One region of the Colwellia sp. BRX8-5 genome, then DNA from elsewhere that is predicted to be linked to it. Evidence: predicted binding sites of a transcription regulator. Region 1 holds the regulator's gene; each other region holds the start of a gene.
What was found. The regulator FNR, encoded in region 1, switches genes on or off when oxygen is low (the NO sensors DNR and NnrR bind a similar motif). The targets are predictions, from matches to a motif close to TTGATCTAGATCAA.

Region 1 (3,291 bases):
GGCATTCGGTTATAATGCTATCGTATTGCCCCTTGCCGTCTCAGGCTACATTACTCCCTATATGGCGGTTATAGGTATGTCTGCAAGTTCGATATTGGTTATCACTAACTCGTTACGTTTATTAAAAAAGTAAACGCAAACTTATAATAGAGCATAAAGACCATGAGCATTATTTATATTTTGATCCCCATAGCGATAATCCTAACCTCTATCGCCATTTATTTATTTTTTTGGGCAGTAAAAACTGAACAATTTGATGATTTAGAGAAACAAGGTATGAGTATCTTGTTTGATGAAGATGAAAACACTACCACCAAAAAGTCCACTGAAACCCATAGCGAAAATACAGCTAAAAATGATACGGGTAGTAAATAACAGCCATGTTGAGTATAGATTATTTATCGGCATTCATCATCGGCTTGTTAGGTTCGGGACATTGTATCGGTATGTGCGGTGGTATAACAACGATGTTAACATCTGCTATATCACCGCAACAAAAAGGCAGCGATAAATTTAAGCTGGTCGGTGCATATAATGTTGGCCGAATTTTTTCTTATAGCTTAATTGGGGCAATCGTTGGATTTAGTAGTTCTATTGCAATAAAGAATATTGGCGTTCCATTAGGTTTTTTACGGTTATTTGCAGCGGTATTTTTAATTTTATTAGGCTTGTATTTAGGCCAATGGTTAATGTGGCTATCAAAAGTTGAAAAAATGGGTAAGTTCCTTTGGCGCTATCTATCCCCGTTAAGTAAAAGGTTTATTCCCATTAATAATGCTAAACAAGCGCTAGCATTAGGAGCAGTCTGGGGATGGTTACCTTGTGGTTTAGTCTACTCAACATTAACTTGGTCCTTAGCCAGTGGAAGTGCTCTCAGTGGCGCCCTAATTATGACCAGTTTTGGTTTAGGTACTTTACCAGCCTTGTTAAGTCTTTCACTTGGCTCTTTTGGTATAAAGTCGTTGGTAACAAACACGAAATTCAAGAAAATAATGGCGCTAATGATAATTTCATACGGAATATACAGTTTAATGTTTGCATATAAGCAATTGTTTTAATATGATCGATAAATTAGGGATAACTCATTTAGGTTAATATGTATAAAAAGCCATGTTCTACATCTCAACATATTCATTGTCAAAACTGTAGTATCAGCGAGCTGTGTTTACCTTTCTCTTTAAATGATAAAGAACTCGATACACTAGACAGCATTATTGACCGTAAACGCCCTATTCATAAAGGCGAACAAATTTTCCAAGATGGCGACAAAATGCAAGCTTTATACGCTATTCGCTCTGGAACATTCAAAACATTTACGGTTAATGAACAAGGTGAAGAACAAATTACCGGTTTTCATTTAGCGGGTGATTTATTAGGTTTTGATGCTATTGCTGAGTCAGAGCATCCTAGTTTTGCAAAAGCCTTAGAAACATCTATGGTCTGTGAGATACCTTACAATACTTTAGATTCATTATCGAATACGATGCCTAAGTTGAAAAAACAAATTCTTCGCATGATGAGTTCCGAAATCCGCTCAGATCAAGAAATGTTAACGCTACTTAACCGCAAAAATGCTGAACAACGCTTAGCAACTTTTATTTCAACCTTAGCCAGTCGCTATCATGCACGGGGTATGTCACTAACAGATTTTCGCCTAACGATGACGCGAAGTGACATAGGTAATTATATTGGTTTAACGGTTGAAACCATCAGTAGATTATTAAATCGTTTTCAAAAAAATGAATTAATCACAGTTGATGGAAAACTCATCACAATACTTAATATGGATAAACTTAACGAGTGTGCTTCACTGTAGTTTATCGCTTTTTTAAATAATTATAGATAAATGCTTAACATTAAAGATGTTAAGCATTTTTTTTATTGAAATATTATGATTTAAAGCAAATAATATCTATTAATTATGGTCTATTATTAATATTATTTAATAACTAGGGAGTAAATATTATGGATAAGTATAAAAAAATATTAGCCGTTATTGATCCAACCACTGAAAATCAAAAAGCGTTGAAACGTGCGATTGAATTAGCACGACATAGTGGCGGACAGATCACTGCATTTTTAACCATTTATGATTTATCTTATGAAATGACCACCATGCTTTCTGGCGACGAGCGAGAAGCAATGCGTCAATCGGTTATTAATGATCGTAAACTATGGTTAGACGAAAAGATTTCAGAAACTGATCACCAAGACATAACCATAGATACCTGTATTATTTGGCATAATCGCCCATTTGAAAAGATCATAAAAAAAGTACTGGCTGAAAACTTCGATATTGTCATCAAAGGCACCCATCAACATGACAAGCTAAAGTCGGTTATTTTTACGCCAACAGATTGGCATATATTAAGGAAATGTCCCTGCCCAGTATTACTGGTTAAAGACCATAGCTGGCCAAGCAATGGTAATTTACTTACCGCACTCAATATCGGTAGCGATGATGATGAGCACAAAGCGCTTAATAATAAGTTAACCCAAGAATCAATAGTGTTTTCTTCACTGATTAAAGCCAATGTTCATTTGGTGAATTCTTATCCAGGTACGCCAGTAAATATTGCCATTGAAATTCCAGAGTTTAACGCCTCTGAATATAACGACACTATGTTTAATCATCACAAAAGTGCGATGAAAGACCATGCTAATAGCTTTAATATTCCGCTTAAAAATACCCATGTTAAAGAAGGTTTACCTGAAGATGTTATTCAAAGTATTTCTAAGCACGTTGATGCTGAATTAGTTGTGTTAGGTACTATTGGTCGAACGGGGATTTCAGCGGCACTTATTGGTAATACTGCAGAGCATGTCATTGACCGCCTTAACTGTGATGTCTTAGCGATAAAACCTGATGGTTACCTCTCGCCATTAGCTTAATATTGAAATATGTAAATATCCATTAAAAAGCCGAGGATTTCCTTGGCTTTTTGCTATACTACGCGCGGTAAAATTCATACTTTTTATTTCAAATATCTCTAGGAAACACTATGAGCGCTCAATCAGCGACACCAATAACATCTTTAACACCCAGCCAAAAAATACAGCTGAGTAAACTTGAGAAGCGCTTAAGACGACATGTTGGCCAAGCTATCGCGCAATATAATATGATAGAAGATGGCGATAAAATAATGGTGTGCTTATCGGGTGGCAAAGACAGTTACGCCCTACTGGCTATTTTAATGTTGTTAAAAGAATCAGCGCCCATTCATTTTGATATCGTTGCCGTTAATCTTGATCAAAAACAACCCGGTTTTCCTGAGCATATCCTTCCCGAAT
Region 2 (3,291 bases), on a different contig from region 1:
GGCGGTAACATCCACTGTTGGGAAAACAACATGCCTAACATGGGTAACACCAGTGGCAAGGTAAGTAGGCCTGCTCCCAATACGGGCCAACATGCTTTAGTATAAAAAGGCTGATGTTGGCTGGGCTTTTCTATCACGCTGTCATTGTTCAACGGGATAAAAAGGTAACCGGCTTGTGTCACGGCTTGGGTTAGTTGTTCATCCGTTACAAAGGATAAAGTTTTTACTTGTACGTGCTCGGTGGCTAAATTGACCGATGCATCGACCACACCGGTTACTTTTAACAATGCCTGTTCGACCCGCGTCACACAAGAGGAGCAACTCATCTTTCCAATACCAAATTGCTTTACCTTTACGGGCACTTGATAACCAGCCTCAATAACAGCGGTAATTAATTCACTATGACTGGCAGTGCCTTGAATAGTAGCCGTATCTGTAGCTAGGTTAACGGTAACATCTGTCACGCCAACCACTTTGTGTAAGGCCTTTTCAACACGACCGACACATGAAGCACAGGTCATACCGTCAATTATAAATTGTGTAGTTATATTCATAAGCTTCTCATCTTAATTGAATTGTAGAACTAAGTTGAGGTTAAAGCTTACCACGGTAGTAGGGTCAACTGTTTTAGTATAAAAAGTGTTATAAGTAACAATTTATAATTTAACGGTGAACACCGTATTTTAAGGAGGAGTACAATAATCTTAATGACTGCTTTTTTAGATCAGCGATACCTGAGGTTAAATCTTTAATGTCTATATTCGTATCAAACAGTAAAATATACGCCTGCAAAATTTTAGGTTGCTAAAGACTCCTCTTTGGCAGCTATTGCCCTTAGGGTTATATTGTAGAAATTAACTACTTCAACGTTTAATTAAATTTTTTGAAAGATATTTTCGGTGCTTAAACGTAATAATTGCAGTTGCTGACTTTATTTAACGGTTTCCACCTTAATTTAGAAGGTTGCAACTTTAATCAACTTCTACAGGTTTTTACCTAATTATTTTCATTGATGTTTTTAAGAAAATAATAAACATAAAAAGCACCAATACCTAAAAGAATTGCTAATCCGCCAAAAGAATAAAGTACAACGGGATCATTAATAATCATATCGAAAAAGTTCATAATAGACTCCATAAAAATAATTGAGTTATAACAAAAATGGCTATAACGTAATGTTATAGCCATTTTAAATCGTGGGTTACTTTATGGTTGTGATATAGATCAATGAACCTTAAATTTATCCCTTAGATTATTGTCTTATTTTTTAGAGCTAAGGTTTTATTGTTTAGCTTTTAATGCTTCTTGTTCGATAATTTGTTGATAAAGTCGGTCAGCCTTTTCCCTTGCTTGAGCTATTTCTACATTGCTGAGTTTTAAGGAGTCCATATCGCGACTTTTTCCTGCATTTTGATAACCATTACTTGCGGAAATAATATTCCATATAAAAGACATCTCTACACTTTTCTCAACACCCAATCCTTCAAAATACATCAGTGCTAAATTAAACTGGGCTAGGGCGTAGTTTTGCTTTGCCGCAGTTTCATACCAACGTGCGGCTTTTGGATAGTCTTTATATGTACCCGTGCCATTGAAATACATAACACCAAGATTAAATTGTGCGGCAACGGAGTCTCTTATCGCTGCTCTTTCCATCAGTGCAAAAGCGGTTTTTAAATCTTTTTTAACGATGACTCCGTCAGAATACATCAGTGACAAACTAAATAGTGCGTCGGGGTGATTTTGTGAAGCGGCTAAGGACATTAATTCCAACGCTTTTTTGGGATCTTTTGTAACGCCGTAACCATTTAAATAAATAAGCGCCATTTGATACTGCGCAGGAGAATACTCCTGAGCAACTAAGGGTTCAAATTCATTTATAGCCGCTTTAAAAGCACCACGGTTTAATTCATAAATGCCTTGGTCAAGATCACCTTGATAAGCAAAGCTCGAAACACTACTTACTATAGATAGACAAAAAAGGGCGAATATTGTTTTTTTCATAACGTTCTCATTATTTTAATCGTATGATTATTAAGTGTAGCAAGTAATATAATTTAATGATTAATTTTTACAGTGAAGCTTGCAACATAATTTCTTCAATTTGTTCTTCTAATTCGAGCCAATACATTTCATTTTCTTCAACATCTGCTTTGAGCTTAGCTTGTTGCTTAATGAGTACGGCTAAGCGTGCTTTATGTTCACTTTGATATATCTCACTTTCGGCTAATACTCCTTCAACTTCAGCTAATTCAGTTTGCAGCAGTTGCACTTTCTTCTCGTATTTATCGGCTTGTTTACGCAGTGGGGATGCTTTTTTACGTAATTCAGCTTGGTCTTTGCGTAATTGTTTTTTATCAACAACCTCAAGAGACTTTGCGGGTTTAGTATTTTTCAGTGTTTGTTTTTTGTCTTCATTAAGCCATTGTTGATAGTCATCAATATCACCAGAGAACTCGCTAACTTGACCATTGGCAACTAAGAAAAACTCATCAACACACGACTCTAATAAAAAGCGATCATGGGCAATCAAAATAATAGCCCCTTCAAAGTCTTGTAAAGCAAAGACAAGTGCTTGACGCATTTCTAAATCAAGATGGTTAGTGGGCTCATCGAGGAGAAGTAATTGTGGCTTTTCATTAACAATTAACGCCAATACCAGACGTGCTTTTTCTCCACCTGACATGGTACTTACCGGAGAGAGTGCTTGGTCGCCAGTAAAACCAAAGCTACCTAAAAAATTGCGCGCTTGTAGCTCTGTAGTCTCAGGTTTAGCACGAACAATATGATCAATCGCACTACTTGGCATATGTAATTGTTCAAGCTGATGTTGAGAGAAGTAACCAACAGTTAAGTCTTGGGCGCAATAACGCTCGCCTTTAATTAAGGCAATATCGCCGGCTAATGACTTTATTAATGTCGACTTACCCGCACCGTTTCGTCCTAAAAGACCGATTCTACTACCGGGTACCAGTGTGAGACCGACATCACGTAAAATAATGGTTTCTGGATTATAGCCACAGGTTGTCTCTTTTAACGCTAATAACGGATAAGGCAATGTTTCCGGTGTTTTGAAACTGAAGGTAAATTGGCTATCAACATGTGCGGGTGCTAAGTCAGGTAATTTTTGTAAACGCTTTAAACGACTTTGTGCTTGTTTTGCTTTACTGGCTTTTGCTCTAAAGCGATCGACGAATGAGGTTAAGTGAGCAACTTCTTTTTGCTGTTTTTGAAATTGAGCATCTTGTTGTGCTAAATGTTCCGCGCGCTGACGCTCAAAGGCGCTATAAT
Region 3 (3,291 bases), on a different contig from region 1:
GACCCTTTTGCGTCAATAATAACTTCACCTTTGGCGTTCTCCATATGAGATAAAACAAAAGATGTATTACCTAGCGGTGTCATTAACTCTAAACGGTCACCGACTAGAAATTTATTTTTTACTTCTATTTCTACTAAACCTGTTATTTCGTTGCGGCCTAATATTTCACCAACAAATTGCTGAGTATCACTTTTTGAATAACCGTAATCAGAATTTTGTGTGTCACTATGGCGGTGACGTTTTAAGAAACCTTGGGTATAACCTCGGTGAGCAAGATGTTCTAAATCGGTATTTAAATTTTGATTAAAAGGTTTATTACTTAAAGCATCAGAAATAGCTTGGCCATAAATTTGTGCTGTTCGAGCACAGTAATAAAATGATTTAGTTCGACCTTCAATTTTTAATGAATGCACGCCTATTTTTATTAAACGTTCTACATGTTCAACGGCACGTAAATCCTTTGAATTCATTATATAAGTACCGTGCTCATCTTCAAATGCTGGCATATATTCACCGGGTCGACCTTGCTCTTGCAATAAAATAATATCCTCAATTGGTTGTTGCTCTGGAATAATGATTTTAGCTGAATCAGGGATAAATAGTTCTGGTTTTACTTTAATGTCTGGCTGTACCGCTATTATATCACCGGTTTCGTTTTCTTTTGCTTGGTGGCTATCATATTTCCAACGACAAGCATTTGTACATGTTCCTTGATTTGGGTCGCGTTTATTAATGTAACCAGACAACAAGCAACGACCAGAATATGCCATGCATAAAGCACCATGAACAAAAACTTCTAATTCCATTTCAGGGCATCGAAAACGAATCTCTTCAATTTCATCAAGCGATAATTCACGTGATAAAATAACGCGCTCAACACCTTGTTGATACCAAAACTTTACGGTTGCCCAATTAACCGCATTAGCTTGCACAGATAGATGAATTGGCATATCAGGGAATTTTTCCCGTACCATCATGATAAGGCCGGGATCAGACATGATCAGGGCATCGGGCTGCATTGCTATAACGGGCGTAATATCTTTAATAAACGTTGTTAATTTACTGTTATGTGCAGCAATATTATTGACTAAGTAAAACTTTTTACCTAGGGAATGAGCTTCATTAATACCAATTTTAAGATTCTCTAAATTGAATTCATTATTTCTCACCCGTAAAGAGTAACGGGGTTGCCCTGCGTACACAGCATCAGCTCCGTAAGCAAAAGCATAACGCATATTTTTTAAGGTTCCAGCAGGCGATAATAATTCAGGTTTTAGCATAATGAACAACATAGATGATTTATATTAGCGGTATTATAAAAACATCGTTTGTCATAGGTAAACAGCTTATCAGGCGGTTCTTTGATGAAAATCATATTAAGTGATTAAAAACTAGAATTTTAAATATTTGAGCATTTGTCTAATAAAGATACAGTATTGAAAAATTTACTAATATTTGACCTAAAATAATAATATAAGCAAAAAACTGTGCTACTTTTTAATGTAATACAATTGATAATTGACAAATGATAATAATAATTAAGGTGAGACTATGGGAACTGAAAATGCCCTTTATACAATTTTAGTAGAAAAAATTAAACAAGATGCGCTTGTACTTCCAACCTTGCCAGAAGTAGCACTGAAAGTGCGCCAAGCGGCGGATGACCCAAACATTAACTTAAAACAAATGAGTGATATTATCGGTCATGACCCTGCTTTATCTTTGGGTATGTTGAAAGTAGCGAATAGCGTTATTTTAGGACGTTCTGTTAAAGTTGAAACAGTCAACCAGGCTGTAACTCGCATTGGTTTGCGCCAAATCAAAAGTATCGCAACAGCGATGGCGTTAGAGCAAGTATTTGTTTCAAAAAATGAAATAGTTTCAATGTATTTGAAAAAGTCATGGAAAAAAACCGTCGATGTAGCCGCAGTTGCCATCAGTTTAATGACTTTTTATATCCAAGACCATAAACACACATCATTAACGTTAGACACCTTAACATTGGCGGCACTGGTTCATAATATAGGTGTTTTACCCATTTTAACTGAAGCTGAAAATCATCCTGATGTTTTCGCTAACCCGACTTTTTTACAGCAAGCTATTGCTAAGTTAGCTGCGGATATTGGTGGAGAAGTGACTAAAGCGTGGGGATTCTCAGATGAATTTGTCACTTTAGTAACCAGTTGGAGTGATTTAACGGTATTACCTTCTGAAACTCATTATTTGGACTTCATTCGTGCAGGTGCTATTCACAACGGTATTTTCAAGAATGTATCAACCTGTGAAGTGTTATTAAAAAGCTATGTGAATAAAGGTATTTTACCTGACGTGGACTTTATGAAAAGTGAAGAATTTCAACAGATGGTTACTGATGTAAAAACTATGTTTAGTTAATAACAATAAAGTTGTAGACAATAAAAAACCCTGAAATATCAGGGTTTTTTTATATCTATAACTTTTAAACCTACAATTAATACTTCACAAAGGAAGTTTAATAAGCTTACTTAGCGGCACTTAACCCTTGATTGATGTTGATTAAGTCTTGCTCACTGATTGTACCTGCCGCACGTTTTAACGATAAAATTGATTGTACATAATTATAGCGCGTTGATGATAAGTTACGTTTTGCGTTATATAAATTACGCGTGCTATCTAACACATCAACAATAGTACGAGTTCCTACTTCAAAACCAGCTTCCGTTGCTTTTAATGCACTATCAGCACTAACAACAGATTGCTCAAGGGCTTTGATTGCCGAAACAGCAGCAATAACGGTGTTGTAAGCATTACGTGTATTACGAACAACATTACGATAAGTTAACTCTAAATCTTGGCTGGCAGCAACATAGTTGCTCTGTGCTTCGCGAACAGCACTTGACGTAGCGCCACCAGAATAAATAGGTACGTTTAACGTTATGCCGATAGACTGACTATCTAAAGCAGGGTTTTCAAAAGTGGCATTGTTTACTTCGTTATCTTGATCTCTAGCACCATAACTGCCCGATAAACTTAATGTTGGATAATGACCAGATCTTGCGATATTAATATTTTCTTTAGCAACATCAACCGCTATTTTTTGGCTAATTAAATCTAAATTTTTTGCTTCTGCTGTTTGTTGCCATTCGTTTGCACTGTCGGGTATAGGGCGTGAGGTACTGAAACGTTCAGTGTTTAAAACACTTAAGTCTCTTGGATACACATTGGTAATTACCCTTAACGCTTCTTCTGCAGTGTAAACACTGTTTTCAGCGCGAATTTCAGAAGTAACGGCATTATCGTATTGCGACTGTG

Region 2: the regulator FNR is predicted to act here: its motif matches at 1,215-1,228, upstream of H4J62_RS20375 (DUF3149 domain-containing protein).
Region 3: the regulator FNR is predicted to act here: its motif matches at 1,362-1,375, upstream of yegQ (tRNA 5-hydroxyuridine modification protein YegQ).

Annotation. Positions count from the first base shown of each region.
Region 1 is NZ_JACGVR010000005.1:184,604-187,894, reverse strand. Features, by position in the region: gene H4J62_RS05685 (heavy metal translocating P-type ATPase) at 1-133, shown strand, start outside; gene ccoS (cbb3-type cytochrome oxidase assembly protein CcoS) at 163-375, shown strand; gene H4J62_RS05675 (sulfite exporter TauE/SafE family protein) at 381-1,058, shown strand; gene fnr (fumarate/nitrate reduction transcriptional regulator Fnr) at 1,097-1,816, shown strand; gene uspE (universal stress protein UspE) at 1,966-2,892, shown strand; gene ttcA (tRNA 2-thiocytidine(32) synthetase TtcA) at 3,003-3,291, shown strand, end outside.
Region 2 is NZ_JACGVR010000007.1:96,066-99,356, forward strand. Features, by position in the region: gene H4J62_RS07235 (heavy metal translocating P-type ATPase) at 1-554, opposite strand, end outside; gene H4J62_RS20375 (DUF3149 domain-containing protein) at 997-1,125, opposite strand; gene H4J62_RS07240 (tetratricopeptide repeat protein) at 1,282-2,004, opposite strand; gene H4J62_RS07245 (ATP-binding cassette domain-containing protein) at 2,072-3,291, opposite strand, start outside.
Region 3 is NZ_JACGVR010000013.1:91,112-94,402, forward strand. Features, by position in the region: gene yegQ (tRNA 5-hydroxyuridine modification protein YegQ) at 1-1,280, opposite strand, end outside; gene H4J62_RS10830 (HDOD domain-containing protein) at 1,552-2,394, shown strand; gene tolC (outer membrane channel protein TolC) at 2,501-3,291, opposite strand, start outside.